3 regions of the Erwinia wuhanensis genome follow, and region 3 is predicted to be linked to each of the others. Evidence: predicted binding sites of a transcription regulator. Region 3 holds the regulator's gene; each other region holds the start of a gene.
The links. Region 3 encodes sigma-54, which starts transcription at its own class of promoters, with help from an activator protein. Its sites were predicted from a motif close to GTTGGCACANNTTTCGCTNT; they were not measured.

Region 1: the regulator sigma-54 is predicted to act here: its motif matches at 2,419-2,438, upstream of glnA (glutamate--ammonia ligase).
Region 2: the regulator sigma-54 is predicted to act here: its motif matches at 4,207-4,226, upstream of hydN (electron transport protein HydN).

Annotation. Positions count from the first base shown of each region.
Region 1 covers NZ_JAUJUH010000010.1:110,055-120,412, forward strand. Annotated here, with positions in the region: gene yihX (glucose-1-phosphatase) at 1-172, opposite strand, end outside; gene typA (ribosome-dependent GTPase TypA) at 327-2,150, opposite strand; gene glnA (glutamate--ammonia ligase) at 2,584-3,993, shown strand; gene glnL (nitrogen regulation protein NR(II)) at 4,214-5,263, shown strand; gene glnG (nitrogen regulation protein NR(I)) at 5,271-6,680, shown strand; gene QZH36_RS20450 (YshB family small membrane protein) at 6,790-6,906, shown strand; gene hemN (oxygen-independent coproporphyrinogen III oxidase) at 6,977-8,347, opposite strand; gene yihI (Der GTPase-activating protein YihI) at 8,586-9,107, opposite strand; gene yihA (ribosome biogenesis GTP-binding protein YihA/YsxC) at 9,663-10,298, shown strand.
Region 2 covers NZ_JAUJUH010000007.1:117,839-128,196, forward strand. Annotated here, with positions in the region: gene QZH36_RS16715 (respiratory chain complex I subunit 1 family protein) at 1-29, shown strand, start outside; gene QZH36_RS16720 (hydrogenase large subunit) at 69-1,793, shown strand; gene QZH36_RS16725 (formate hydrogenlyase complex iron-sulfur subunit) at 1,805-2,362, shown strand; gene QZH36_RS16730 (NADH-quinone oxidoreductase subunit B family protein) at 2,359-3,153, shown strand; gene QZH36_RS16735 (formate hydrogenlyase maturation HycH family protein) at 3,207-3,626, shown strand; gene hycI (hydrogenase maturation peptidase HycI) at 3,619-4,104, shown strand; gene hydN (electron transport protein HydN) at 4,286-4,831, shown strand; gene fdhF (formate dehydrogenase subunit alpha) at 4,854-7,028, shown strand; gene hypF (carbamoyltransferase HypF) at 7,145-9,448, shown strand; gene QZH36_RS16760 (HoxN/HupN/NixA family nickel/cobalt transporter) at 9,441-10,358, shown strand, end outside.
Region 3 covers NZ_JAUJUH010000003.1:57,661-68,018, forward strand. Annotated here, with positions in the region: gene arcB (aerobic respiration two-component sensor histidine kinase ArcB) at 1-816, shown strand, start outside; gene mtgA (monofunctional biosynthetic peptidoglycan transglycosylase) at 1,692-2,411, shown strand; gene npr (PTS phosphocarrier protein NPr) at 2,686-2,958, opposite strand; gene rapZ (RNase adapter RapZ) at 2,955-3,809, opposite strand; gene ptsN (PTS IIA-like nitrogen regulatory protein PtsN) at 3,899-4,381, opposite strand; gene hpf (ribosome hibernation promoting factor) at 4,575-4,862, opposite strand; gene rpoN (RNA polymerase factor sigma-54) at 4,885-6,318, opposite strand; gene lptB (LPS export ABC transporter ATP-binding protein) at 6,367-7,092, opposite strand; gene lptA (lipopolysaccharide ABC transporter substrate-binding protein LptA) at 7,096-7,638, opposite strand; gene lptC (LPS export ABC transporter periplasmic protein LptC) at 7,610-8,182, opposite strand; gene kdsC (3-deoxy-manno-octulosonate-8-phosphatase KdsC) at 8,179-8,742, opposite strand; gene kdsD (arabinose-5-phosphate isomerase KdsD) at 8,756-9,742, opposite strand; gene QZH36_RS08080 (calcium/sodium antiporter) at 9,757-10,358, opposite strand, start outside.

The sequences.
Region 1 (10,358 bases), on a different contig from region 3:
CAAAATCCTCGTCGCTGATTTCTCCTCGTTCATGACGATGAAAGCTTTCTCCCATCGTAAAACGGCTTTGCAGCGTGGCCAAAGGCACGCGTCCCAGATCGCTCCAGACGCCCAGAACCCGGTTGAAATCAATATCAACAATGACGTTACCTAAATCAAAGATATACAGCATGGCCATCTCCATTTGTTCCGGTAAGGTATTCACTCTAGCGGTAAAAAGAGAAGCTGAACAGGGCAGGATTTTGAAATCTGGAAGGAAGGTTCCACAGGCGAAAAAAAACAGGGCCGGAAAGATCCGGCCCTGTATTACAGCTTAAAAAAAGCGATTAAGCTTCTTTGCTGCCGCGTGATGCGCGTTTACGATCGTTTTCAGTCAGGTGACGTTTACGGATACGTACGGACAGCGGAGTCACTTCCACCAGCTCGTCGTCATCGATAAATTCAATCGCCTGCTCAAGCGTCATCTTGATAGCCGGCACCAGCGTGGTCGCTTCGTCAGTACCGGAAGCACGCATGTTGGTCAGCTTCTTACCGGTCAGACAGTTCACGGTCAGGTCGTTAGAACGGCTATGAATACCGATAATCTGGCCTTCATAAACTTCTGCGCCGTGACCCAGGAACAGCTTACCGCGATCCTGCAGGCTGAACAGGGCGAAAGCTACCGCTTTACCCTGGCCGTTAGAGATCAGCACGCCGTTCTGGCGCTGGCCCACTTCGCCCGGACGAATATCGTCGTAGTGGCTGAAGGTGGAGTACAGCAGGCCGGTACCGGAAGTCATAGTCATGAATTCGTTACGGAAGCCGATCAGGCCACGGCTTGGGATCACGTAGTCAAGACGTACGCGGCCTTTGCCATCCGGATCCATGTTTTTCATGTCCGCTTTACGTTCGCCCATCGCCTGCATCACAGAGCCCTGATGCTGCTCTTCGATATCCAGGGTGACGTTCTCGAACGGCTCCTGCTTACGACCGTCAATTTCGCGGAAGATAACTTTTGGACGGGATACCGCCAGCTCAAAGCCTTCACGACGCATGTTTTCGATCAGTACGGACAGGTGCAGTTCACCACGGCCGGAAACGCGGAATGCATCGGCGTCTTCGGTCTCTTCCACGCGCAGCGCAACGTTGTGCACCAGCTCTTTACGCAGACGATCCAGGATCTGACGAGAAGTAACGAACTTACCTTCTTTACCGCAGAACGGCGAGGTGTTGACGTTAAAGAACATGGTAACGGTTGGCTCATCAACGCTCAGCGCCGGCAGCGCTTCCACATTCTGTGGGTCACAGATGGTGTCGGAGATGTTCAGCTCGCCCAGACCGGTGATAGCGATGATATCGCCCGCTTCCGCTTCGGTCGCGTCGATACGCTCCAGACCCAGGTGAGTCAGCACCTTGCCGACTTTACCGTTACGGGTTTTGCCTTCGCTATCGACGATGGTGACCTGCTGGTTCGGCTTCACTTTGCCGCGCTTGATGCGGCCGATGCCGATAACGCCAACATAGTTGTTGTAGTCCAGCTGCGAGATCTGCATCTGGAACGGCGCTTCCATTTCTACCTGTGGAGGAGAAACGTGCTGCACGATGGCTTCATACAGCGGGGTCATGTCTTCTGCCATGTCGCTGTGGTCAAGACCAGCAATACCGTTCAGAGCAGAAGCGTAGATAACCGGGAAGTCGAGCTGTTCGTCGGTCGCGTCCAGGTTAACGAACAGGTCAAAGACCTGATCCACAACCCAGTCAGGACGTGCGCCAGGGCGGTCAACCTTGTTGATGACCACGATCGGCTTCAGACCATTAGCAAACGCTTTTTTGGTCACGAAGCGGGTTTGCGGCATAGGGCCATCCATTGCATCCACAACCAGCAGCACCGAGTCGACCATAGACATCACACGCTCTACCTCGCCGCCGAAGTCGGCGTGTCCCGGGGTATCCACGATGTTGATACGGTAGTCGTTCCATTTAATGGCGGTGTTTTTTGCGAGGATGGTAATCCCACGCTCTTTCTCCAAATCGTTGGAGTCCATTACGCGTTCGGTCGCTTCGGTGCGGGCGTCAAAGGTCCCGGACTGCTGCAGCAACTTATCAACCAGGGTAGTTTTACCATGGTCAACGTGGGCAATAATGGCGATGTTACGCAAATTTTCGATCACAGCTTTGCCTCAGGCATTAGAAATAGCGCGCTATTGTACACGGATTAATCGAAGAGCTGAACAGGATCACAGTTTTCAATTAAAGATAACTTTCGGGATTGCTTTCGGGGCCGTTTCCGGTGCAAAAAACACCCTTTATCAGAAAAATGCACTATTATTGTGCACTGACCGCACGCAAAAGCACCATAATGGTGCGCGACTTCCATCATGGTGCAGCTCCCGTTTCACGAGAGGGCGCATCATAGCGCTTTTTTCATCAATTAAGAAAGTTGGCATAGTTTTCGCTTTAATTATAACAAGCGAAAGAGGCCAGTTTCCACAACGGTTGCTAAGCAGTCAGAGAACATAATTATCGGTCGGCTGGGCGAGATAAGCAAAGCGCACCGCGAAAGTTCTCTAACCGACGACCATGACAAATCCAGGAGAGTTAAGTATGTCCGCTGAACACGTTCTGTCGATGATGAACGAGCATGAAGTCAAATTTGTTGACCTGCGCTTCACTGACACCAAAGGTAAAGAGCAGCACGTTACCATTCCTGCTCACCAGGTTAACGCTGACTTCTTCGAAGAAGGCAAAATGTTTGACGGCTCCTCCATCGGCGGCTGGAAAGGCATTAACGAATCCGACATGGTGCTGATGCCGGACGCGACCACCGCGGTCCTGGATCCTTTCTTTGAAGACTCTACGCTTATCATTCGTTGTGACATCCTTGAGCCAGGCACCATGCAGGGCTACGATCGCGACCCACGTTCTATCGCCAAGCGCGCCGAAGATTTCCTGCGTTCTTCCGGCATTGCGGACACCGTGCTGTTTGGCCCGGAGCCAGAATTCTTCCTGTTTGACGATGTGCGTTTCGGCGCGACCACCTCTGGCTCTCACGTGGCTATCGATGATATCGAAGCGGCATGGAACACCGGCAAAGAATATGAAGGCGGCAACAAAGGCCACCGTCCGGGCCTGAAAGGCGGCTATTTCCCGGTGCCACCGGTCGACTCTTCACAGGACATCCGTTCTGCTATGTGTCTGACCATGGAGCAGATGGGTCTGGTTGTTGAAGCTCATCACCACGAAGTGGCGACCGCAGGTCAGAACGAAGTGGCCACCCGCTTCAACACCATGACCAAAAAAGCCGACGAAATTCAGATCTACAAATATGTCGTGCACAATGTGGCGCACGCTTTCGGCAAAACCGCGACCTTTATGCCAAAACCAATTTTTGGCGATAACGGTTCCGGTATGCACTGCCATATGTCCCTGTCCAAAGGCGGCACCAACCTGTTCGCTGGCGACAAATACGGCGGGCTGTCTGAAATGGCCCTGTTCTACATCGGCGGTGTGATCAAGCACGCTAAAGCGATCAACGCGCTGTCTAACCCGACTACCAACTCCTACAAGCGTCTGGTTCCGGGTTACGAAGCGCCGGTTATGCTGGCCTACTCTGCCCGTAACCGTTCCGCCTCTATCCGTATTCCAGTGGTTGCCAGCCCGAAAGCGCGCCGTATTGAAGCCCGCTTCCCGGATCCAGCCGCTAACCCATATCTGTGCTTCGCCGCGCTGCTGATGGCTGGCCTGGACGGCATCATCAACAGGATCCATCCTGGCGACGCGATGGACAAAAACCTGTACGACCTGCCGCCGGAAGAAGAAGCTGAAATTCCAAAAGTAGCCGGCTCGCTGGAAGAGGCGCTGAACGCGCTGAACGAAGACCGTGAGTTCCTGACTCGTGGCGGCGTGTTCACCGACGACACCATCGATGCGTACATCGACCTGCGCAAGGCTGAAATGGATCGCGTTCGCATGACGCCGCACCCGGTTGAGTTCGAACTGTACTACAGCGTCTGATTTCTGACTCCGGCGACTCGTCGCGTTAAAGCGGCTACGGCAGGCTCAGTGATTCGGGTGAACACGGGCCGCAGCGTAACGAACGCCGGAGATAGTGTTGCCGTGGAAATTTTCAGCCCATCTCCGGATGGGCTTTTTTCGCCGTGAGCGCCACGCGCAGAGAGACGAATTTCAGGTTCCATGACTATAATGCACTAAAATGGTGCAGGAGAACGCTGTTATGGCAACAGGCACGCAGCCCGATGCCGGGCAGATCCTCAACTCGCTGATTAACAGCATACTGCTGGTCGACAGCGAACTGGTGGTGCATTACGCCAATCCCGCCGCTCAGCAACTGCTGGCGCAAAGCTCCCGCAAGCTCTTTGGCACGCCGCTGCCGGATTTGATGGGCTATTTTTCCCTGAACATCGGGGTGATGCGCGAGAGTCTGAATGCCGGTCAGGGGTTTACCGACAGCGAGGTTACGCTGGTCGTCGACAGTCGCGCGCATATTATGTCTTTAACGGCGCAGCTGCTGCCGGACGGGCTAATCCTGCTGGAAATGGCGCCGATGGACAATCAGCGTCGCCTCAGTCAGGAACAGCTTCAGCATGCTCAACAGGTCGCCGCACGGGATTTAGTTCGCGGGCTGGCGCATGAAATTAAAAATCCGTTAGGGGGATTACGCGGCGCGGCGCAGCTGTTGGCAAAAGCCCTGCCTGACCCGGCCTTAACGGAATATACCAAAGTCATTATCGAACAGGCCGATCGCCTGCGTAACCTGGTGGATCGCCTGCTTGGCCCGCAGCAGCCGGGCATGCACGTTACGCAAAGCATCCATCAGGTCGCCGAGCGCGTGGTTAACCTGGTCTCAATGGAGCTGCCCGATAACGTTACGCTGATCAGAGATTACGACCCCAGCCTGCCGGAGCTGCCGCATGACCCGGATCAAATCGAACAGGTGCTGCTAAACGTGGTGCGTAACGCGCTACAGGCGCTGGGAGAAAAAGGCGGTGCCATTACGCTGCGCACCCGCACCGCATTTCAGCTAACGCTGCACGGCGTCCGCTATCGCCTGGTGGCCCGTATCGATATTGAAGATAACGGCCCCGGCATTCCGGCTCAGCTACAGGACACGCTGTTTTACCCGATGGTGAGCGGCCGCGAAGGCGGCACCGGTTTAGGCCTGTCGATCGCCCGCAGCCTGATCGATCAGCATTCGGGAAAAATAGAATTTAACAGTTGGCCTGGCCACACCGAATTTTCCGTTTATTTGCCTATTCGCCAGTGAGGTTTCTATGCAACGAGGGATAGTCTGGATCGTCGATGACGATAGCTCCATCCGCTGGGTGCTTGAACGCGCGCTTACTGGAGCCGGTTTAAACTGCGCCACGTTTGACAGCGCGAGCGAGGTGCTGGACGCGCTTGCCACCAAAACTCCGGACGTTTTGCTTTCCGATATTCGTATGCCCGGCATGGACGGACTGGCGTTACTGAAACAAATTAAGCAACGTCATCCGATGCTGCCGGTAATTATTATGACCGCACACTCCGATCTGGATGCGGCCGTCAGCGCCTATCAGCAAGGCGCATTCGATTACCTGCCAAAACCCTTTGATATCGATGAAGCCGTGGCGTTAGTGGAACGCGCGATCAGCCACTATCAGGAGCAGCAGCAGCCGCGCAACCAGCCGGTCAGCGGCCCGACTACCGATATCATCGGCGAAGCGCCGGCGATGCAGGACGTGTTTCGTATTATCGGCCGCCTCTCGCGTTCTTCAATCAGCGTATTGATCAACGGCGAGTCGGGCACGGGCAAAGAGCTGGTGGCGCACGCGCTGCATCGCCACAGCCCGCGCGCGAAGGCGCCTTTTATCGCGCTGAACATGGCGGCTATCCCGAAAGATCTGATTGAGTCGGAGCTTTTCGGCCATGAGAAAGGCGCATTTACGGGCGCTAATCAAATCCGTCAGGGACGTTTCGAACAGGCCGACGGCGGCACGCTGTTTCTGGATGAAATTGGCGATATGCCGCTGGACGTGCAGACTCGCTTATTGCGCGTGCTGGCCGACGGCCAGTTTTATCGCGTCGGCGGCTATGCGCCGGTCAAAGTCGACGTCAGGATCATCGCCGCCACGCACCAGAACCTGGAGCTGCGGGTACAGGAAGGTAAATTCCGCGAGGATCTGTTTCACCGCCTGAACGTTATCCGCGTGCATCTGCCGCCGCTGCGGGAGCGTCGTGAGGATATCCCTCGTCTGGCGCGCTATTTCCTTCAGGTCGCGGCACGCGAGCTGGGCGTCGAGGCAAAAATTCTGCATCCCGAAACCGAAACGGCGCTGACCCGCCTGCACTGGTCAGGCAACGTGCGCCAGCTGGAAAATACCTGCCGCTGGCTGACGGTGATGGCCGCCGGCCAGGAAGTGCTGATCCAGGATTTGCCGCCGGAGCTGTTTGAAACCGCCACGCCGGACAATCCCGTGCAGTCACTGCCCGACAGCTGGGCGACGCTGCTGGCGCAGTGGGCCGATCGCGCGCTGCGTTCCGGTCATCAAAACTTGTTATCGGAAGCACAGCCAGAGATGGAGCGCACGCTGCTGACTACCGCGCTGCGTCATACACAAGGCCACAAGCAGGAAGCGGCGCGACTGTTGGGATGGGGGCGAAACACGCTGACCCGCAAGCTGAAAGAGCTGGGTATGGAGTAAAGCAGAAGAAGCATAAAAAAACGTCGATTCGCGCATTTTTTATGCTTTTGCGACTTTACACATCGGTATCAGTCAGTATCATTCTGAACCGTTATCGGGGAGGAAGATAATGCTGGAATCGTTAATTCATGTGGTGACGCACTACGCGCAGACGGGTGCCGCGCATCTGCCGCAAACGGCTATGGCCGCCGTGCTGTGCGCAGCGATGCTGAAATTTCCAGGCTGAGGCGCCAAAAATTTCAGCACTAAAAAGCCGGGAACGTTTTTGTTTCCGGCTTTTTTATGCTCGCCTCTTTTCAGATCACCCGCGAGAACTGCTGTAGGCGCGTTTGCTGGCGTAGATAGCGGTCAAAGCACATGCAGATATTCCTGACCAGCAGGCGCCCCTTAGAAGTGACCTGAAGGCCTTTCTCGCTGCGCTCCACCAGCCCGTCTGCAATCAGCGGCTCAAGCAGCGCCAGATCCTCCGCAAAATAGTCGGTAAAGGTGACGCCGTGCGAGGTAAAAGCGGCGAAATCCAGCGAGAAATTACACATCAGCGTTTTAATCACCTCGCGGCGCAGGATATCGTCGCCCGACAGCTCTACGCCGCGCCAGAGCGCCGTACCCTGCTTAGCCACGGCGTCATACCACTCTTTTAGCCCTTTCTGGTTTTGCGCATAGCCGCCGCCGATCATACTGATGGCGGAGACGCCCAGGCCCAGCAGATCGTTGTCTCCCTGCGTGGTATACCCCTGGAAGTTGCGATGCAGCTTGCCTTCCCGCTGGGCAACGGCCAGCTCGTCCTCCGGTCTGGCAAAGTGGTCCATACCGATAAACTGGTAGCCGGAGGCCATCAGCGCGGCAATGGACTGTTGCAGGATGGTCAGTTTCTGTTGGGGATCGGGCAGATCGGCCTCTTTAATTTTCCGCTGCGCGGCAAAGTGCGCGGGCATATGCGCATAATTGAAGACGCTAAGCCTGTCGGGGTTCAGCGCAATGACCTTTTGCAGGGTAAAGGCAAAGCTTTCCGGCGTCTGCTTCGGTAAGCCATAAATCAAATCGAGATTAACAGAGCTGAAGCCCACCCGCTTTGCCCGCTCGATAAGCGCGACGATAGTCTGCTCGTCCTGTACGCGGTTAACCTTTTCCTGCACCTCTTTATTGAAATCCTGCACGCCCATGCTTAGCCGGGTAAAACCTGCGGCAAAGAGATGATCGATCACGTCCGCTTCAATTTCTCGCGGATCGATTTCAATGGAAAGCTCCGCCTCGTCGCTGAAGGCAAAGTGCTGACGCAGCAGCGCCATCAGTGTGGAAATCTGCGCTTTACTGAGAAAAGTAGGCGTGCCGCCGCCCCAGTGCATCTGTGTCACGGTTCGGTTGCGGAAAAGCGCGGCGCGACTGGCGATTTCTACGGCTAAAGCTTCCAGATAGTCGTCAGCTTTATGCTGATGACGGGTAACGACTTTATTACAGCCGCAGAAGTAACAAAGGCGATGGCAGAAAGGAATATGAATATAAAGCGACAGCGGGCGATGGGGAGTACGCTGGCTGGCACGGATAAAATCGGCTTCGCGGTAAGCCTCGCTGAACTCCAGCGCGGTAGGATAAGAAGTGTAACGGGGACCCGAGATATTATATTTTTGCAGCAGGACGGGATCCCACTCAATTGTCTGCGTCACGATATTCTCTCCTGCATTGGCGTGTTGACCGTCGCGGAGGCGCTGTCGGCAGGACGGTCGGTCTGCGTAGCCGGGCTTTCAGCCGGGACAGACGCCGTAGTTTACCCAACATCCAGAGCAGGCAGCAGAACAGAATCAGCAGGTAAATTGATCCAGGCCAAATCATTGGCAGAGATACCTTATGCAGAAACGGCGCCCGTTGGCGCCGTCCTTTAAGTAAGTCCGAAAAGCATCGCCGGGATTAATTACCGCCTTTAAGCAGGCGATACATATCCTCTTCAGCTTCTTCATCTTCGACTTCGTCATCCAGCGCGATCCCCAGCTGTTCCATCAGCGTGTCGATGCGATCCAGCGTCTGGTCAAGCCACGCCTGCTCTTCTGCCTTCAGGGTGTCGCCATTTTCCAGCCGATCCAGCAGTGCATCCAGCCGTTCGTCGTTTTCGAGCTTCGCCAGCTCTTCTTCCGGCGTCAGACGGGGTTTCTTCTCTTCGGCTTTTTTCACCGGTTTAGCTTTTTTCGCGGGCTGCGCGGCAGCAGCGCCCAGCGCTACCGGCGTTTTACTGCCAATACGTGGATCTTTCTCTTTAGCGCTTTCGCCGTTTTTCTTTGTCGCCGCTACGGGGTTAGCGCGACTGCCGGAGGCGTGGCCGCGATGTTTCTTATCGCGTTTACGATCGCGCGCTTCCGTGTTGATTTCATCGCGCGTTTTACGCTTCGCTTTTGCCGCCGGTTTTTTCTGCGAATCGCGTACAGGTTGCTTCATGGTTTCTGCTCTCAGACTGTTTATCTTCAGTATAGAATTGCGGCGGAATCTAGCAGAAAGCAGACAAAGAAAAAAGGCGCCAGGTCACCCTGTCGCCTTTTTTCGCACCTTCCGCAGAAGGACTGACTAAGTCAGCATCCTTTTTGGCATCCAACTTCCCGGTTTTCCCTTGCCATGCCGTCCTCCGTGGACGCAGTCCTTTCCCTTCAGATGAGCCGTTCCCCGACACTTTCCTTCCCTGCTCAGTACCTTCCTGGCATCCCCCTGAGCGCTTCATCCTGAAGTGAGCCGTCCTGGCTCTGACAACAAATGTAGACTATATGGAGAAACTCACAAGGTAAGTTACGAAAAAATTTATTAATGTTTGGCCTTAAAATAATAAGATATTGATTTTAAATAACTTAATTTTTAAAAGCTGGAAAGAAAAGGTAAAGTTCTGGCAAAAAGTATAGCCAATCTCTTACAAAGCCACCGCCGCGCCGCGTGCGACTGGGCGCTTTTAATCCATACAGGGTATACTCTGCGCAATTGTTCTTATTATCTGGAGTTTCTAACTTGTCTGGCTGGAATTATAACCTTACCCACTTTGTCACCAGCGCGCCCGACATCCGCCACCTTCCAGCCGATATCGGTATTGAAGTGGCGTTTGCAGGACGCTCTAATGCCGGCAAATCCAGCGCGTTGAATACGCTAACTAATCAGAAGAGCCTGGCCCGTACCAGTAAGACGCCCGGCCGCACCCAGCTGATTAACCTGTTTCAGGTCACCGAAGGCTATCGCCTGGTGGATTTGCCTGGCTATGGCTATGCCGAAGTGCCGGAAGAGATGAAGTTAAAATGGCAGCGTTCGCTGGCAGAATATCTTCAGATGCGTCAGTGTCTGAAAGGGCTGGTTGTGCTGATGGATATCCGTCATCCGCTGAAGGATCTGGATCGGCAGATGATTGAATGGGCGGTACAGAGCGGCATTCAGGTGCTGGTGCTGCTGACCAAGGCGGACAAGCTGGCTTCCGGCGCGCGTAAAGCGCAGTTAAATCTGGTACGCGAAGCCGCTAAAGGGTTCGTCGGCGATGTACAGGTTGAAGCTTTCTCTTCGCTTAAGAAATTGGGCGTCGATAAATTGCGCCTGAAACTGGACAGCTGGTTCAGTGAAATTCCACCAGCGACGGAAGAAACGTTACCAGAAGCCTGATATCCGGCTGAACGACGCCCAATAAAAAACGCCCCAGTCATAACGACTGGGGCGGCTAAT
Region 2 (10,358 bases), on a different contig from region 3:
CGCTGGTTTCCTGGCTGATAGCGGGCTGACATTTTTCTTGTTCCGCCACGGCGGGAAGAGGTTTGGTAATGAGTGAAGTCACAACGGCATTAAATCAACATCCGGTCGGCCTGCACTACCTGGCGGCGCTGGAAAAACAGTTTCCTGCAGCGCTGCTCTACAGCGAATGGCAGACCGATACGCAGGCCACCGTCACCGTCAGGCTGAACGCGCTACCGGAGGTCGTGGAGTGGCTCTATTATCAGCAGGGCGGCTGGCTTTCCGTGCTGTTTGGCAATGATGAGCGCACGCTGTGCGGCAATTACGCGCTGTATTATGTGCTGTCAATGGAGCAAGGCGTAAAGTGCTGGATCACCGTGCGCACCGAAGTGGATCCCGTCTCGCTGGAGTTCCCGTCGGTCACGCCGCGCGTCCCGGCGGCCGTCTGGGGCGAGCGCGAAGTGCGGGATATGTATGGCCTGCGCCCGGTCGGCCTGCCGGATGAACGCCGCCTGGTGCTGCCGGATGACTGGCCAGACGATTTGTATCCTCTGCGTAAAGACGCGATGGATTACCGCCAACGCCCGGCCCCAACGACCGATAACGAAACCTATCCCTTTATCTCTGAAACAAAGGAAGCGAGCACGATTGTGCCAATCGGCCCGCTTCACGTCACTTCTGACGAACCCGGACACTTTCGCCTTTTCGTCGACGGCGAAGACATTATTGACGCCGACTACCGGCTGTTTTACGTGCATCGCGGCATGGAAAAACTGGCCGAAACCCGCATGGGCTACAACGAAGTCACCTTTCTTTCCGATCGCGTCTGCGGCATCTGTGGCTTTACCCACAGCGTGGCGTATACCACCTCGGTTGAAAACGCGATGGGCATTGTGGTGCCGGCGCGCGCCCAGACTATCCGTTCCATTTTGCTGGAGGTTGAACGTCTGCACAGCCATCTGCTGAATCTGGGCCTGGCCTGCCACTTCGTCGGCTTCGATTCCGGCTTTATGCAGTTTTTCCGCGTGCGCGAGCAGTCGATGAAAATGGCGGAAATCCTGACCGGCGCCCGTAAAACCTACGGGATGAACCTGATTGGCGGCCTGCGTCGCGACATTCTGAAAGAGGACATGATCCAGACTATCGCGCTGTCAGCAGGGATGCGCGGCGAGCTGAACGACCTGGTGGATATTCTGCTCAGTACGCCGAATACCGAACAACGCAGCGTCGGCGTCGGCCTGTTAGACCCGCAGATAGCGCGCGATTTCAGTAACGTCGGCCCGATGATACGCGGCAGCGGCCACCGCCGCGATATGCGGGCGGATCATCCCTATGCCGGCTATGCCAGCCTGCCGTTTACGCTTTACAGTGAAACCGGCAACGACGTCTATTCCCGCCTGAAGGTGCGCATCCACGAAGTGTTTAACTCGCTGAATATGATCGAGTTCGGCCTGCAAAATCTGCCGCAGGGGCCGCTGATGAGCGAAGGCTTTACCTATATTCCCCACCGTTTCGCGCTGGGCTTTGCCGAAGCGCCGCGCGGCGATGACGTGCACTGGAGCATGACCGGCGACAACCAGAAGCTGTTTCGCTGGCGCTGCCGCGCGGCGACCTACGCCAACTGGCCAACGCTGCGCTACATGCTGCGGGGCAATACCGTTTCGGACGCGCCGCTGATTATCGGCAGCCTTGACCCCTGCTATTCCTGCACCGACAGGATGACGGTGGTCGACGTACGTAAGAAAACCACCGTCGTCGTGCCTTACAAAGAGATCGAACGTTACGGCATTGAACGCAAAAACTCGCCGCTTTAGGGAGGGACAACATGTTAAAGCTGATTAAAAAAGTGCTGAAAACCGGTACCGCAACGGTGGCCTATCCGGCAAAACCGCTGGAGATGGCGGCCAACTTTCGCGGCAAACCTCAGTACAACGCGCAGCAGTGTATCGGCTGCGGTGCCTGCGCCAATGCCTGTCCGTCCAACGCGCTGACCATGACGCCGCCAGAAGAAGGCGAGGCGATCCGCTGGTCGCTGTTTTTGGGCCGCTGTATTTTCTGCGCGCGCTGCGAGGAAGTCTGCCCGACGGCCGCCATCAGGCTGTCGCAAGAATTTGAACTGGCGGTATGGCGTAAAGAGGATCTGTTTGAAACCGCTGATTTCCCGGTTTGCCGCTGCCGGGAATGCGGCCATCCCTATGCCGTGCAGAAAGAGATCGACTTCGCGCTTTCTCTGTTACAGGAAAGCGCAGCGCTGAGTGAACGGCAGATTGCTGAACGTCGCGAGCAGTATGAAACCTGTCCGTCCTGCAAGAAAAAGCATCAGCTGCCCGCATCCAGCCGGATAGATATTGGCCGCCATCTGACCCCCGAGGCACAGCTATGAGCCAGATCCTGCACGGGCCACGCGACGAAAACGGGTTGCCGGTGCCCGTTACGCTCGACGAGAGCATCGCCAGCCTGAAAAGCACGCTGTTGAACAACATTCGCCGTTCCGCCTACGTTTATCGGGTTGACTGCGGCGGCTGCAACGGCTGCGAAATAGAGATTTTTGCCGCCATTTCACCGCTGTTCGACGCCGAACGCTTTGGCATCAAGGTAGTTCCTTCCCCGCGTCATGCCGATATTCTGCTGTTTACCGGTGCCGTCACCCGCGCCATGCGCGTGCCTGCGCTGCGGGCCTGGGACGCGGCGCCAGACCCGAAAATCTGTATCTCTTATGGCGCCTGCGGCAACAGCGGCGGCATTTTTCACGACCTTTATTGCGTCTGGGGCGGCACGGACAAGATTGTGCCGGTGGATGTTTATATTCCCGGCTGCCCGCCCACGCCCGCCGCCACTATTTATGGTTTTGCCATGGCGCTTGGCCTGCTCGATCAAAAAATTAAAGGTCAGCAGCACCCTGAGGCGGCTGAACCGGCGGCGTTGCTGCACCCTACGCTGCCGCAGCCGCTGCGGGTATTGCTGGATCGCGAAGCGCGACGCATGGCCGGCTATCGCTATGGTCGCCAGATTGCCGATCGCTTTATGCAGGCGCTGGCCGCGCCCGGCGTGCAGTCCGTAGAACAGCGCGTGGCGGACTGGCTGGATGAGCAGGGCGATCTCCGCCTGGCGGAGATCGTGGGGCATTTACAGCAAATTTATCAGCAGGTTCTGCGCGGGGAGGTTCGCCTGTGAGCACCGAGGTTAACCAACAGCGTTACGCCCGGCATCAGCCGTCGGCCCGCGTCCTGCACGACAAAGTGGTGTTTTACGCTTTGGGCAGCAAATTCGTCGATGAAAAATGCGCGCAGCAGCGTAGCTCGAAGAAAGCCCAAGAGGTGGTTTACTACAGCCTGGCGATTGGTCACCACGTTGGCGTTATCGACTGTCTGCAACCGCAGCTCACCTGCCCGCTTCAAGGCTATCTGCAATGGATTGCCTGCCTGGCGGAAAACAGCGAAGCCCAGCGGAAAATGGCAGGCGTGCGCCGCTTTGGCGAAATCACTATCGACAGCAGTCACACCCATCTGCTGGCCCTGGCGCTGCGCGACGCCCGTGAGCGGATGAGTGCAGAGCAGCAAGCGTGGAGCGATCGCCTGATCGCCCTGCTCCAGCAAATTGAAAACGACCCCGCCATGTACCTGATGGTCAGGAGATACGATGCTTAATTCCTCTTCCCGCTACGCGCTGTTATGCGTGGGCAACAGCATGATGGGCGACGACGGCGCCGGGCCACGCCTGGCCGAACTTTGCGCCGCCGCCCCTTTGCCCGGCTGGACGGTGGTGGATGGCGGAGCCGCGCCGGAAAACGATATTGGCTACCTGCGCGAGCAGCGGCCCGATCGTTTGGTGATTGTGGACGCCACCGACATGGGGCTGGCTCCCGGCGAAATGCGCCTTATCGACGAAAGCGATATCGCCGAAATGTTCGTGATGACCACCCACACGCTGCCGCTCAGCTTTTTAATTCAGCAGCTACGGGAAGCTATTCCGCAGATTACCTTTGTCGGCATCCAGCCCGATGTGGTGGCTTTTTACTATCCCCTTAGCCCAGCGGTCGAGCGGGCGGTTGGCGAGCTTTATCAGCGGCTTCCTCTGCTGGAGACGGGCCTGGGCATCGCGCCTTTTCGCCCACGGCCGACATGACATAAGTGTCGGGAAAATGACGATACGGCCGACAGACCACAGTCACCCCCTACGAACCCTTATTAACCCATTGAAAATAAATAAGAAAAAATAAACCCTCTGGCTGGAACGCTTTATGCATTACCTCCGCCATAAGGCCGGGATCCGTCGGCCGCTTATTTAATGGAATCAGGAGATTCAGATGAACCGGTTCATCATTGCCGATCCCCAAAAATGTATCGGCTGCCGTACCTGTGAAATCGCCTGCGTGATGGCTCACAGCTTGTCGCAGGATATCTCGCAGCTCAATACCACCACCTTCACGCCGCGTTTGCATGTGATCAAAAGCGTCAACCTCAGTACGCCGGTGCTGTGCCGCCAGTGTGAAGATGCCCCCTGCGCCAACGTCTGTCCGAACGGCGCAATCGTGCGCAGCGGCGACGCAATCCAGGTTATGCAGGAGCACTGCATTGGCTGCAAAACCTGCGTCGTCGCCTGCCCTTATGGCGCGATGGAGGTCGTGGTCAAACCCCTTTTTCGTCAGAACGCGGCGGCGATGACCGCCGTCGCAGATAAAGCCGAAGCGCATAAATGCGATCTGTGTCAGGGCCGTGCAGAAGGCCCAGCCTGTCAGGAAGTCTGTCCGACCAAGGCCTTGCTGACCGTTGACCGCGATCGGCTCAAGGAAATGAACGTAGAAAAACGCCGCCGTGCGGCGCTTGCCAGCACTTCCGGCCTGCTGTTTTAACCCCGGAAAGAGGAAAAATAAGATGAAAAAAGTCACCACCGTCTGTCCTTACTGTGGGGCCGGATGCAAGCTGAACCTGGTCGTGGAAAACAATAAAATTCTTCGTGCCGAAGCCGCCGATGGCGTAACCAATCAGGGCGAGCTGTGCCTGAAAGGCTACTATGGCTGGGATTTTCTCAACGACACTAAACTGCTGACGCCGCGCCTGACGCAGCCGATGATCCGCCGCCAGAAGGGCGGAAAATTCGAAGTAGTCAGCTGGGATGAAGCTATCCGCTATACCGCTAAGCGCCTGAAAGAAATCAAAGAGAAGCACGGCCCGCGCGCGATTATGCATACCGGCTCTTCTCGCGGTACCGGCAACGAAACCAACTATGTCATGCAGAAGTTTGCCCGCGCGGTGATCGGCACCAATAATGTCGACTGCTGCGCCCGCGTTTGTCATGGCCCGTCGGTGGCCGGTTTACAGGCCACGCTCGGCAACGGCGCGATGAGCAATTCCATCAACGATATTGAAAATTCCAAATGCCTGCTGGTGATCGGCTATAACTGTGCGGATTCCCACCCTATCGTGGCTCGCCGCGTAATAAAAGCCAAAGAAAAAGGCGCGCAGATCATTGTCTGCGATCCCCGCCGCATCGAAACCGCCCGTATCGCCGACCAGCATCTGCAAATCAAAAACGGCTGCAATATGGCGCTGGTTAACGCCTTTGCCTACGTGCTGATCGAAGAAGATCTCTACGATCGTGACTACGTGGCGAAATATACGGAAGGATTTGACGAGTACCGTCGCCAGCTGGCCGACTATTCGCCGGAGGCGGTTGCCGAACAGACCGGCGTGTCCGCTCAGCAAATCCGTCAGGCTATGCGTACCTTTGCTGCTGCGCCCTCCGCGACCATTATGTGGGGAATGGGCGTGACGCAGTTTGGTCAGGCTGTCGACGTGGTGAAAGGCCTCGCTGGCCTGCCGCTGCTGACCGGCAATCTGGGCCGGCCTGGCGTCGGCGTCGGCCCGGTACGCGGGCAAAACAACGTGCAGGGCGCCTGCGATATGGGCGTGCTGCCGAATGAGTTCCCCGGCTATCAGTCGGTGACCGATCCGCAGGTTCGGGCAAAATTTGCCGCAGCCTGGGGTATTGACGCCGAGCGGATGGATGCGGAAATCGGCCATCGCATTACCGAAATCCCGCATCTGGCGCTGGAAGGGCAAGTCAAAGCCTACTACATCATGGGTGAAGATCCGCTGCAGACCGAAGCCGATTTAAGCCTGGTGCGCAAGGGGTTTGAGGCGCTGGATTTTGTGGTGGTGCAGGATATCTTTATGACCAAAACCGCCGAGCAGGCTGACGTCATTTTACCCGCCACCTCCTGGGGCGAACACGGCGGCGTATTCTCCTGTGCCGATCGCGGCTTTCAGCGCTTTGAAAAAGCTATCGAACCCAAAGATAATGTTAAGCGTGACTGGGAAATTATCAGCCTGCTGGCAACGGAACTCGGCTATCCGATGCATTACAACGATAATCAAGAAATCTGGGATGAAATGCGCGAACTCTGTCCGCTGTTCTACGGCGCTACCTATGAAAAAATGGGCACGCTGGGACACGTGCAGTGGCCCTGCACCACGCTGGACAGCCCTGGTACGCCTTATCTCTATCAGGACAATCGTTTCACCACGCCAACCGGCAAAGGCCAGCTTTTTGCCGCGCCATGGCGCGCGCCGGCCGAGGTGCCGGACGCAGATTATCCGCTGGTGCTCTGTACCGTGCGCGAGGTCGGCCACTACTCCTGCCGCTCAATGACCGGCAACTGTTCCGCGCTGCAAACGCTGGCGGATGAGCCGGGTTTTGTGCAGATCAATCCGCAGGATGCGCAGGCGCTGGGCATACGCGATGGGCAACTGGTTTGGGTCGCCTCGCGCCGCGGTAAAGTGATTTCACGCGCTAATCACAACGAGCGTATTAACGTTGGCGCAGTCTATATGACCTATCAATGGTGGATTGGCGCCTGCAACGAACTGACTCAGGAGAACCTTGACCCCATTTCTAAAACGCCGGAAACCAAATACTGTGCGGTGAAGGTGGAGCGGATTGCCGATCAGTCGTGGGCGGAGAACTATGCGCGTCAAACCTACAGCGAGATGAAAGCGCGCCTGCGCAGCGCCGTGGACGATGCGATCCCGATTGCCGTAACCGCTTAAGTTCTGCGCCAGTGCGGAACGGGAAGCCAGGTGGATATGACATCCCGCATTCCTTCCGCAAGGGTTCAGGCTAATCCGATCCAGGACCGGGCAGCCCGGTCCTTCAGGAGCTGACTATGTCCGATTCAGGAGTGTCCGTGCGCGTCAGCGGCAAAGTGCAGGGCGTCGGCTTTCGGCCTTTTGTCTGGCAGTTAGCCAGGCGGCTACGGCTACGCGGCGAAGTCTGCAACGACAGCGCGGGCGTGGAAATACGCCTGCTTCAGTCTGCCGCCATTCCGCTCTTTATCGAACGGCTACGGCACGAGCCGCCGCCGCTGGCGCGTATCGACAGCCTCAGCGTCCAGCCTTATGCCTGGCCGTCTCCGCCGCAGGATTTTATCATTGCGGAAACCCGTCAGGGCCGGATGATGACCCAGGTTGCCCCCGATGCGGCAACCTGCCCCGATTGTCTGGAGGAGGTGCTGCACGCGGGCAACCGTCGTTCAGGCTATGCCTTTACTAACTGTACCCACTGCGGCCCGCGCTTTACGCTCATCCGCACCATGCCCTATGACCGGTCAGGCACCAGCATGGCGGCATTTCGCCTTTGTCCCGCCTGTCGCCGGGAGTATCAGGATCCGGCCGACCGCCGCTTTCATGCCCAGCCAGTCGCCTGCCCGCACTGTGGGCCGCAGCTCTTTGCCACCGGGCAGGATGGCACCACGCTGGCACGTGAAAGCGCCGTGATTGACTATGCCGCAGCAGCGCTACTTGCGGGCAAAATTGTGGCGATCAAAGGGCTGGGCGGCTTTCATCTTGCCTGCGATGCTACCCAGCAGCAGGCCGTTATGCGTCTGCGCCAGCGCAAACGGCGACCGGCCAAACCGCTGGCGGTGATGCTGCCAGGCATCGGCTGGCTGGCGCGCTGCGGCAAGAGCGATCGGGCGCGACAGGCGCTGATGCTGTCTGCCGCCGCGCCCATTGTGCTCACGGAAAAAAACGCGACGTCGCCGCTGTGCGCAGCCGTTGCGCCGGGGCTGGATGAAACGGGGTTGATGCTGCCGTTTACGCCGCTGCACCATCTGCTGATGCAGGCCTGCCGGGTGCCGCTGGTGATGACTTCCGGCAACGGCGCCGACCGCGCGCCGGCGCTGACCAACGAAGAGGCGCTGAGCCAGCTTGCTGGCATTGCCGATATCTGGCTGCTGCACGACCGCGATATCATCCAGCGCGCCGATGACTCTCTGGTTCGTCTGGGGCCGCAGGGATTGGAAATACTGCGCCGCGCCCGAGGCTATGTGCCGGATGCCGTCACGCTTCCTCCCGGCCTGACGGCCCGCTCGCCGCTGCTGGCGATGGGCGGCGACCTGAAAAACACCTTCTGCCTGGTACAGGGCGATCGGGCTATGCTCAGCACGCATTTCGGATCGCTGGCAAACAGCGATATTGCGTGCCAGCGGCAGCAGGCCGTTATCCATTTTCAGCAGCTGTATAACTGCACGCCCGCAACGATCGTGCAGGATGCGCATCCTGCTTACGTCGGCAGCCAGCAGAGCGAACGGCCGGTGCTGGAGGTGCTTCATCATCATGCGCATATCGCCGCCTGCCTGGCGGAACATCGCTGGCCGCTGGCGCACGGCCCGGTCATCGGCCTGGCGCTGGACGGGCTGGGCTACGGCGAAAACGGCGCGCTCTGGGGCGGTGAATGCCTGCTGGCAGACTATCACCGCTGTCAGCATCTGGGAGGGTTGCCCGCCGTCGCGCTGCCGGGCGGCGACCGTGCCGCGCGGGAACCCTGGTGCAACCTGTTGGCGCACTGGCTGGCCTTTGTCCCGGACTGGCAGCAGCGGCCAGAGTCTAAGGCGCTGCTGGGCAAGCCCTGGCAGCCGCTTGCGCGCGCGGTGGCCGCTGGCGTTAACTCCCCTTTGGCTTCTTCCTGCGGCCGGTTGTTTGACGCGATAGCCGCCGTGCTCGGCTGCGCGCCTGCCGTGCTTAGTTGGGAAGGAGAAGCCGCCTGCCGCCTGGAGGTTCTGGCCAGGCAGGCAGCAGACATAGCGCATCCCGTTACGCTGCCGCTGCGCCATACGGCAACGGGCACGCGGCTGGACCTGGCGGTGTTCTGGCAGCAATGGCTGGACTGGCAGGCAGCCCCTGCGGCGCGCGCGTTTGCCTTCCATGACGCGCTGGCGCGGGGATTTGCCGCCCTCGCCCATTATCATGCCGGACAAACGGGTCTGGATACCGTCGCGGCTGGCGGCGGCGTCCTGCAATCGCGCCTGCTGCGCCAGCTTTTACAACGCTATTTATCGCCTCTTCATGTGCTGATGCCGCAGCATATTCCCGCTGGCGACGGCGGGCTGGCGCTGGGCCAGGCCGTTATTGCCTGCGCCCGCTTGCACAACGCGGCTCCTCATACTGTTACCAGGGATTGTTATGACTAACTCTGCTTTTTTTCGTACTCATCGCCGGGCTTTCTGGCTGTTAAGCGCCCTGCTGATGGCCAATCTGCTGGCCTGGGGGTGGGCGCTGGTGCTTTTCCGCCACCATGCCACGCTGATTGCGGCGGCCGTGCTTGCCTATGGTTACGGCCTGCGCCATGCGGTAGACGCTGACCACATCGCCGCCATTGATAACGTCACCCGTAAACTGATGCAGCAAAATCAGCGGCCTGTGGCGGTCGGCGCGTTTTTCTCTCTCGGCCATTCCAGCATCGTGGTGTTGGCGTGCGTGGCGATTGCCGCCGCCGCTCTGCTCTCCGGCAGCGAAATCAGCTGGCTGCATCACTATGGCAGCGTTATCGGCACGCTGGTTTCCGCGCTGTTTTTGTTGCTGATGGCGCTGCTGAATACGCTGATCCTGCGTGATGTTTATCACCGTTTTCAGCAGGCGAAACAGAGAAAAACCTTCAGCGATCGGCCTCCCCTGCCGGGCGCTGTAATGAGCAGGCTGTTTGGCCGCGCCTTTACCCTGGTTAATAAAAGCTGGCAGATGTATCTGGTGGGTTTTTTGTTCGGTCTGGGCTTTGATACGGCTACGGAGATCGGCCTGCTGGGCCTCTCTGCGGCAGGCGCTTCCAGCGGGATGTCGGTCTGGAGCATTCTGGTGTTCCCGGCGCTGTTCGCCAGCGGCATGGCGCTGGTGGATTCCCTGGACAATTTTATGATGGTGGGCGCCTATGGCTGGGCGTTTAAGCAGCCGGTACGCAAGCTCTACTACAACATGATGATTACGGCGACCAGCGTGCTGATTGCCTTGCTGATCGGCGGACTGGAAGCGCTGGGATTACTGGCGGATAAGCTCGATTTACACGGCGGGATATGGACGATCGTCAACAATCTGAACGGCAATATG
Region 3 (10,358 bases):
CGCGTCGTGACGCAGCATGAGGCCGAGCAGCCTGCGGACGATATGCCGCTACCGGCGCTGCACGTCCTGCTGGTTGAGGATATCGAGCTGAACGTGGTCGTAGCGCGTTCGGTACTGGAGAAGCTGGGCAACAGCGTTGAAGTGGCCATGACGGGCGCAGAAGCGCTGACGATGTTCGATCCCGAAGAGTTTGACCTGGTGCTGCTGGATATTCAGCTGCCGGATATGACCGGCCTTGACGTGGCGAGGGAAATCCATCGGCGCTACGGCCATCAACAGCTGCCGCCGCTGGTGGCGCTCACCGCTAACGTGCTTAAAGATAAAAAAGAGTATCTGGACGCGGGCATGGACGACGTGCTGAGTAAACCGCTGGCGGTACCGGCGCTGACCGCCATTATCCAGAAGTACTGGGACTACCAGGAGCAGGAGGACGAGCCGGCGGAAGCTTCTCACTCTGACGCGCCCGTGCTGCTGGATATCACCATGCTGGAGCAGTATATCGAGCTGGTTGGGCCGCAGCTGATTGTGCAGAGTCTGGAAATGTTTGAAAAGATGATGCCAGGTTATCTGGAAGTATTGGATTTGAACATGACCGCGCGCGATCAAAAAGGCATTGCGGAAGAAGGGCACAAGATCAAGGGCGCGGCGGGATCGGTTGGTCTGGTCCATTTACAGCAGCTGGCGAAACAGATCCAAAGCCCTGAGCTACCGGCGTGGTGGGACAATGTGCAGGAGTGGATTGACGAGCTGAAACACGAGTGGCGTAACGACGTTGCGGTACTGCGGGAATGGGTATCAAAGGCCCAAAAAAAATGACCCCGACCGAGGCCGGGGTGCGCGAATACTGCGCCAACACCAGGGAAACTTGAGGCCTACGCTGTTCTTAAAGTAAGAGTATCGAAGCGCAGGCGCGGTATTGGGTAAAACGCTCAGGAACTACCTTAGCAAAACTCCCATCACATGTTACAAGATTCATTAAAATGTGTGATGTGGAGCAGCGTTTCCAGACAGAAAACATTAATTTGATGATACAGTCAAGCACGGAATGAATTTATTCGCGATCTTGCGCAAAAATTGTACAATTGTGCCAGTTTTTGTCCGGTTTTGATTGACGTATTCAGGTAACCGGTTCCATTGATCGCTAGCAGTGATGCTAAAAGAATTTCACCTCGCCTGGCAAATATTTAACTCCATGTAAAACATGTTCTTTTTGTGAGATTGGTGTCTCTCTTGTGAAACCGCACGGTACAACAAAATGGAAAGTGATATTGGAAGGAATTAACGATTGATAAACATGTTTTTATCGTAATCCTTTTAACTTAAGGCGCAATTTTCGCTCACCAACCGAAAAGCATAACCTGGGCCCACAGCCATTCTGAGGGGCCTTTAAGATAAAATTAGCAAAAGCTAACTCACGCAATTTATAAGGTTCATGAATGAATTGGCTGGCATTGCGCGGACGGACCGCGTTGATTGTTTCTTCATCGCTACAGGTTCGTTTACGGCATGGAACCGATTCCTAATGCGCGGAAGTGATTGAAGCACTTAATACATTTACAAAGTGCTTCAAGTTGTAAGCGCATGCAAACGTTTACATTAAGTCAAATGCGTTGCGCCCCGCATCGCTTTTTTACATTGTACGAACGGGTTCCTGTTACAGGAATTCATAAGATCATTATGGATAAATGTTAATGAAGCAGCGCAAAAAAACCAGCGGACAGCGGCTAAAAACCTGGGCGTTACGAGTGACGATCGGCCTGGCCGGGATCGCGATCGCCGGGATCCTACTTTTTTCTTTTTTGCCCGTCCCTTTCTCTGCCGTGATGGCAGAAAGGCAGATTGGCGCCTGGCTGAGCGGCGATTTCCGTTATGTCGCGCATTCAGACTGGGTAGAGATGAAAAATATCTCTCCCTGGATGCCGCTGGCGGTTATCGCCTCAGAGGATCAAAAATTTCCCGACCACTGGGGATTTGACGTACAGGCGATCCAGTCGGTGCTGGATGGTGAAGAGACCCGCATGCGCGGCGCTTCTACGCTATCGCAGCAGACCGCAAAGAACGTTTTTTTATGGGACGGGCGCAGCTGGATACGTAAGGGACTGGAAGCGGGCCTGACGGTTGCGATCGAAACCGTGTGGACAAAACGGCGCATTTTGACGGTCTATCTGAACGTAGCGGAGTTCGGCGAGGGCGTATTTGGCGTGGAAGCGGCATCGCAACGCTATTTTCATAAGCCCGCCAGTCGCCTGACAATGGCGGAAGCGGCATTGCTGGCGGCCGTGTTGCCGAACCCGATCCGTTTTCGCGCCGACGCGCCGTCGGCCTATGTGCGCCAGCGGCAGCAGTGGATCTTACGCCAGATGCGCCAGCTGGGCGGAGAAGGTTTTCTGAACGCGCATAAGCTACGCTGACAGAAAGGTAGCCTGAAAGAAATAACCATGCTCAGGGGCGCATAAGTGTGTGCAGAGCATCACGAGCAAGGACAGCGCTCAGGGGAGTAATAAGCCATGCCAAGAGGAAAAGGTACGCTGTGGAGAAAGCACCGTGCTTAGAGGTGCATAAGTGTGTGCAGAGCATCACGAGCAAGGACAGCGCTCAGGGGCGTAATAAGCGCCGCCGAGAGGAACGGTACGCTTGAGGGTCAAGAACCGCGCTCTGGGGCGCTGAGCGCGTCTGAGCGGCTGATTAATCCTCGTCGAAGCCAGCGTTAAAGAGTTCGATCACCGCCGCCAGCGCTTTTTCTTCTTCCGGCCCGCTGGCTTCAATCTCAATCTGTCCGCCTTTCGCCGAATCCAGCATCAGCAGTGCAATAACGCTGCTGGCTTCCGCTTCCGTGCCGCTCTCGTTGCGCAGCAGCACCTCGGCATCAAAGCTTTGCACCAGTTCAAACAGCTTCATCGCCGGTCTGGCGTGCATACCCAGCTTGTTTTTGATCTCAACCACTTGTTTGACGGTCATGATTTGCGCTTTTCCAGAGTACGATGACGGGACTGCACGTTCTTGCCGCGCGAGCGGAAATAGTCAGCAAGCTGTTCGGCAATATAAACCGAGCGATGCTTGCCGCCGGTACAGCCAATCGCCACGGTAAGATAGCTGCGGTTGTTGGTTTCCAGCATCGGTAGCCAGAGTTCAAGATAGCTGCGCGTCTGATAGATAAAATTGTGCACTTCGGTATGACGATCCAGGAAAGCGGCCACCGGACGATCCAGCCCCGTCATCGGCCGCAGTTTCGGATCCCAGTGCGGGTTCGGCAGAAAGCGGACGTCGAACACGTAATCGGCATCGATCGGAATACCGTGCTTGAAGCCGAAGGATTCAAACACCATCGTCAGTTCACGTTCCCGCTTGCCTAACAGGCGCGTGCGCAGCATTTCGGCCAGCTCGTGCACCGACATCTCCGAGGTATCGACGATCAGATCCGCACGCGAGCGCAGCGGCTCCAGCAGATCGCTCTCTTCATCGATGGCGCTTTCCAGCGAAAGATTTTTACTGGAAAGCGGATGCAGGCGTCGGGTATCGCTGTAGCGCCGGATCAGCGTATTGCGATCGGCATCCAGGAACAGCAGCTGCGGCGAAAAGCTGTCGGGCAGGCCGGTCAGCGCTTTCTCAAAGATTTCCGGCGACTCTGGCATATTGCGCACGTCGATACTGACGGCCGCCGAGATGTTACGATCCGCCAGTGACCTGGCCAGCTCCGGCAGCAGCACCACGGGCAGATTATCCACGCAGTAGAAGCCCATATCCTCCAGCGCCCTCAACGCGACGGACTTACCGGAACCAGAACGCCCGCTGACGATCATCAGCACCATGACTTATTCTCCTGATTTGAAGCCTTTCCAAAGGGACGGGGAACTTCCCTGTGCATACGCTCGGGCCGACAGACCGGCCCACTAAAGGCTTAAGAGGCGGCTTGTGGTTCCTCTGCCATGATAGCAAACAGCTCTTCATCGCTTTGCGCAGCGCGCAGTCGGCGGCAGACCGTTTTATCGGCCAGACGTTTTGCGACCAGCGAGAGCGTGTGCAGATGCGTTTTACACTGATCGGCAGGCACCAGCAGGGCGAAAAGCAGATCGACCGGTTGATTATCGATAGCGTCGAAGGCTACCGGCTGATCGAGACGGATAAACACGCCTACCGCGCGCAGCGTATCTTCCACCAGCTTGCCGTGTGGGATCGCGATGCCGTTACCTATGCCGGTACTGCCCATACGTTCACGCGTCAGGATCGCTTCAAAGATCGTCTGATGCGGCAGATTAAGCTGTTTGGCCGCCAGCTCGCTGATAATCTCCAGCGCCCGCTTTTTGCTCTGGCAGTGCACGCCGTTGCGGGTACAGGAAAGGCTCAGGACCGAGCTCAGTTCCAGTGTCAGGTCATTGTTCATCATAGGTTCACTTAGGTATTCACTTCCGCCTGGCAAAACGGCGCTGCCCGATCGTTCGGCAGGCCATCAGTCGAATGCATTATGCCCGTTGATTAACGGCCCGCCTTCTGCAATCAGAAGACGAGCCGGTTAGTTTACACCACATTCTTATCAGATAAGGGTGGCGAAAAAATAATCAATGCTGCAAGGGTAATTAATGCTGCTTCAGCTTGTCTTTATGTTTATTCAGCTGGCGTGTCAGCTTGTCAATCAGGCCGTCAATCGCCGCATACATATCTTTTTCTTCCGAGGTGGCGTGCAACTCACCACCGCTGACGTGCAGCGTCGCATCGGCGACCTGCGTCACCTTTTCCACCTTCAGCACAATATAAACCTGCCCGATACGGTCAGTGTATTGCTCCAGCTTGGCGAATTTAGCCACCACGAATTCACGTAAAGGCTCGGTAATTTCAACATTCTGCCCGGTAATATTGAGTTGCATAAGCTCTTCCTTATCTGTTCGTTCAGACCAGCTGCTTGCGCTGATTTGAGGGCGGGATGGATAAAGACTCTCGGTACTTCGCGACGGTGCGGCGGGCCACGATGATCCCCTGGTCGGAGAGCAGGGTGGTCAGCTTGCTGTCGCTAAGAGGCTTGGCGGGATTCTCCGCCGAGATCAATTTCTTCACCAGCGCGCGAATGGCCGTGGAAGAGGCTTCGCCGCCGCTTTCGGTGTTCACGTGACTGGAGAAGAAATATTTCAGTTCAAAAATACCGCGTGGGCTGTGCAGGTATTTTTGCGTGGTAACGCGTGAAATCGTCGATTCGTGCATCTCTACGGCGGAGGCGATATCCGCCAGCACCATAGGACGCATAAATTCTTCACCCTGCTCGAAGAAAGCCTGCTGCTGGTCGACGATGCAGCGCGTGACCTTCAGTAGCGTATCGTTGCGGCTCTCCAGACTTTTTATCAGCCAGCGGGCTTCCTGCAAATTGCTGCGAATAAACTGGCTGTCGCTGTCGCTGCGAGAGCTGCCGCCCAGCGAAGCATAGTGCTGGTTAATCTTCAGGCGCGGCACGCTGTCGGCATTCAGTTCCACCACCCAGCGGGCGCCGATTTTACGCACCAGCACGTCCGGGATGACATATTCCGGTTCGCTGGTATTAATCGACTGACCGGGACGCGGGTCAAGTGACTGGATCAGCTGCATGGCGTTTTTCAGCACGTCCTCTTTCAGCCGCGTGACGCGCATCAGGCTGCGGAAGTCGTGGTTAGCCAGCAGATCCAGATGGTCGCTGACAATAAGCCTGGCCTCTTTCAGCCAGGGCGTGTCATCCACGAACTGCGACAGCTGCACCAGCAGGCAGTCGCGCAGATCGCGTGCGCAGACGCCGATCGGATCGAACCGCTGAACGCGCTTCAGTACCGCTTCGACTTCTTCCGCAGAAAGCTCTTCGTTGCCGATACTCTCCTGGATCTCCTGAAGAGAAACGGTCAGATAGCCGGTCGGATCCACGGCGTCGACAATGGCGGTGGCGATGGCGCGATCGGTATCGGTAAAAGGCGTCAGCTCTACCTGCCACATCAGGTAGTCCTGCAACGACTGGGTGGTTTCGCCCTGATAAACAGGCAGCTCGTCGTCGTGGTAGTCGGTGCCGGTGCCCGACGGCGTGCCGGCGGTGTAGATTTCGTCCCAGGTGGCGTCGAGCGGCAGCTCTTCCGGCATATCTTTTTGTTCCAGCGCCTCGCGGGTATCCAGCGCCTCTTTTTCCTGATATTCGCGGCTGTCGACTTCTTCGTGAAGATCGGTTTGTTCAAGCAGCGGGTTGCTTTCCAGCGCCAGCTGAATTTCCTGCTGGAGTTCAAGCGTAGAGAGTTGCAGCAGACGTATCGCCTGCTGCAGTTGTGGCGTCATGGCAAGCTGTTGGCTAAGCCTGAGCTGCAAACCTTGCTTCATATTCAGGATACTTATTCCTTAAAAATCTTGACCGGTCTGAACACCTTATCAGAGTCTGAACTCTTCGCCCAAATAGACGCGCTTAACTTGTTCATCCTGGAGGATTTGCTCAGGCGAGCCGTGAGCGATCAGGTGTCCCTGACTGACGATATAGGCTCGTTCGCAGACGGCCAGCGTTTCACGGACGTTGTGATCGGTGATAAGCACGCCCAGGCCGCTGTCGCGCAGGTGTTCGATAATCTTTTTGATATCGATAACCGAAATCGGATCGACGCCTGCGAAAGGCTCATCCAGCAGGATGAATTTAGGGTTCGCCGCCAGCGCGCGGGCGATCTCTACGCGACGGCGTTCACCGCCGGAAAGCGCCTGACCCATGCTGTCGCGCAGGTGCGCGATATGGAACTCTTCCATCAGCTCGTTGGCGCGATCGGTTCGCTGTTCCGCCGTTAAATCTTCACGGATTTGCAGCACCGCCATCAGGTTGTCGTACACGCTCAGGCGGCGGAAAATAGAGGCTTCCTGCGGCAGATAGCCGATGCCCCGACGCGCGCGCGCGTGCAGCGGCAGAATACTGATATCTTCATCGTCGATAACGATGCGGCCCGCGTCGCGCGGCACAATGCCCACCACCATATAAAACGTGGTGGTCTTACCGGCGCCGTTCGGGCCCAGCAGGCCGACGATCTCACCGGATTTTACCTCCAGGCTGACATCTTCCACCACGCGTCGGCCTTTGTAGGCCTTCGCCAGATTTTGCGCAATTAAAGTCGCCATGGCTTAGTTACTCTTCTTGGGGGAGGAGGCGTTTTTATCCTGCAGCTGCGAAGGCACCAGCACGGTAGTGACGCGCTTGCCGGTATTGCCATAGGCCTGCATTTTCTGCTCTTTCACCAGATAGGTGATGCGATCGCCTTTGACGTTGCTGTCCAGCTGCTCCAGATAAGCGCTGCCCGTCAGCTCGACGAAGTCCTTCGCCAGCTCGTAGTGCATTTTCTGCGCATGGCCTTTAACGGGCTTGCCGTTGTCCTGCATCTGATAAAACGTCGCCAGATTGCCCCAGGCATCCACGATGGTTTTGTTGCTGTCGCCGTTCGGACGCGTGACCACAACCTTATCCGCGGTGATTTTGATCGAGCCTTGGGTCACGATGACGTTGCCGGTAAAGGTCGCCACGTTGCCCTGCATATCCAGCGCCTGATTTTCGGAGTCCACGTTGACCGGCTTATCCGAATCGCCCGTCAGGGCAAGAGCGGGCAGGCTGGCAGTCAGCAGCAGGCCGAGCGTCAAAAACTTAAGGTTGGTTCGCATTCTGAATTTCATAGGAGGTTTTGACCTTTTCAATCAACTCGGCGGTTTTCTTCCGTAAATTGCCACGCATCTTCATGCCGCTAGAGCTGAAGCTGTTGCCGTATAAGGTTACCCGATCTTCTGAGGTAACGTCCTGCGTGACAAGGTTCACTACGGCGTTATCGGTTTTAATTCGTTGTAGCTGGGCGTCCTGGGCCAGACTGTTGACCTCGACGTGGCCGTAAAGATAGAGCATACGGTCATTGGTTAGTTTGGCCTTGTCTGCCCGTACCGACCAGGTGGGCACTTTGTTTTCGTCATAGGTGGTCATGACCGGATTATCGAACCAGCTTACCGCGTCGGCGGAAAAGTAGGTTACTTTCTCGGACACCAGCTTGTAGCTCAGTCCACCTTCCGGGTTATACACCACCGTATTGGACGACTGGCTCGTATAGGTCGGCTCCAGCGCGTTGCTGGCCGCGGGCGCAGGCTTATCCGTATCGGCCAGGTTCCAGCCAATCAGCACGATCGCTACCAGCGCCAGCAGGAGCGTAATCCAACGCCTTGTTTTACTCATACAGACTGCCCTTTGGCCTTATCAAACTTATCCTGCGCGATTAGGATCAGATCGCAAATTTCACGTACGGCGCCGCGTCCGCCCGCGAGGCGGGTAACGTAGTCGGCACGAGGAAGCAGCACGGGATGCGCATCGGCTACGGTCACGCTCAGGCCGACTTCCGCCATTACCGGCCAGTCAATCAGGTCATCGCCAATGTAGGCGACCTGCTCCGGCATCAGCGACAGTTTATCCAGAAGTTCGCGGAAGGCCAAAAGCTTATCCGACTGGCCCTGGTAAAGATGCGTAATGCCCAGCGTGGCGCAGCGATCTTCCAGCAGCTTTGCCTTGCGACCGGTGATAATAGCGACTTCCACGTCCGAGGTCAGCAGGCAGCGAATGCCGTAGCCGTCCCGCACGTTGAAGGCTTTTAGCTCCTCGCCGTTATTGCCCTGGTAAATCACACCGTCGGACATCACGCCATCTACGTCACAAATCAACAGCTTAATTTCACGCGCGCGGGCCATCACGGTCTCGCTCACGTCGCCATAACAGGTACTTATCCAGCTTGCGCCAGCCATTTTTTATTCCTTGTTAAACCACGCCGGCACGCAGCATGTCGTGCATATGCACTACGCCAAGCAGCCGATCGCCGTCGGCTACCATTAAAACGGTAATATTACGGCTCTGCATCAGATTCAGGGCATCGACCGCCAGCGTATGGGGCCGCACTCGTACGCCGCCCGAGGTCATAACGCTGGCGATACTGGCATGTTGAATATCAATGCCCATATCAAAGACGCGTCGCAGATCGCCATCGGTGAAAATCCCTTCGATCTTCATCAAATCGTCACAGATTACCGTCATACCTAAATTCTTACGGGTGATTTCCAGCAGGGCGTCACGCAGCGAGGCGTCACGGCCGACGCGAGGAATTTCATCGCCGCTATGCATAATATCGTCAACGGTCAGCAGCAGCTTGCGGCCCAGTGCGCCACCCGGATGGGAGAGGGCGAAATCCTCAGCCGTAAAGCCGCGCGCCTTCAGCAGCGCTACCGCCAGCGCGTCGCCCATCACCAGCGTTGCCGTGGTGCTGGTGGTCGGCGCCAGCCCCAGCGGACAGGCTTCCTGCGGTACTTTAACACAGAGATGGATATCTGCCGCGCGGCCCATCGCGCTGTCGGGACGGCCGGTCATACAGATAAGCGAGACGCGCAGCCGCTTCAGCACCGGGATCAGCGCCAGGATCTCGGAGGATTCGCCGGAGTTGGAAATGGCGATAACAATATCGCCCGAGCTGACCATGCCAAGATCGCCGTGGCTGGCCTCTGCCGGATGCACGAAAAACGCCGGGGTGCCGGTGCTGGCGAAGGTGGCCGCCATCTTTTTGCCGATGTGGCCCGATTTCCCCATGCCCATCACCACCACTTTGCCGTGGCAGTTGTAAATTTGCTTACAGGCTTCGGTAAAGTCTTCGTTAATGTACCGATCGAGCTGTTCCAGTCCCTGACGTTCAATCGTCAGAACATCTTTCCCCGCCTGCTGAAAATCAAAGTCGGGCCGTAGAGTAACAGGTGACATAGGTTCTAATCCTTTTACCAAAAGGTGGCCGAAGGAAGCCAGTAGAGTAACGCGACCCAGGCAACAAAGCCTGTCAGCAGCAGCGCGCCCGCCACTCTGCCGATACAGCGGCTACGGCGCAGGCAGATAAGCGTAAACAGCGCGCTGACGCCCAGCATGATCCAGTAGTCGCGGGCAAAAGCATGCATATCCACCGCGCCCGGATGCAGCAGCGCCGGAATGCCAAGTACAATGGCAATATTGTAGATGTTAGAGCCGATCAGATTGCCGATGGCGATATCATCTTCGCCTTTCAGCGCGCCGGCAATCACCGTAGCCAGCTCCGGCAGGCTGGTGCCGACAGCGATCACCGTCAGGCCGATCACCAGTTGGCTGACGCCAAAAAAATTGGCGATAACCGTTGCGTTGTCGATAACCATACGGGTCGACATCGGTAAAATAATCAGCGCCACGCCCAGCCAGAGAAACGCCACCGTGTTGCCTGTATCGTCACGCGGCAGTTCGGCAAGCTGTTCGCGCGTCAGCGAATCCGTATCGCCACGCTCCGCTTTGCGGGCAATGTTGATAATAAACAACAGGTAGCCTGCCGCAAAGGCAATCAGGATCAGGCCGTCAT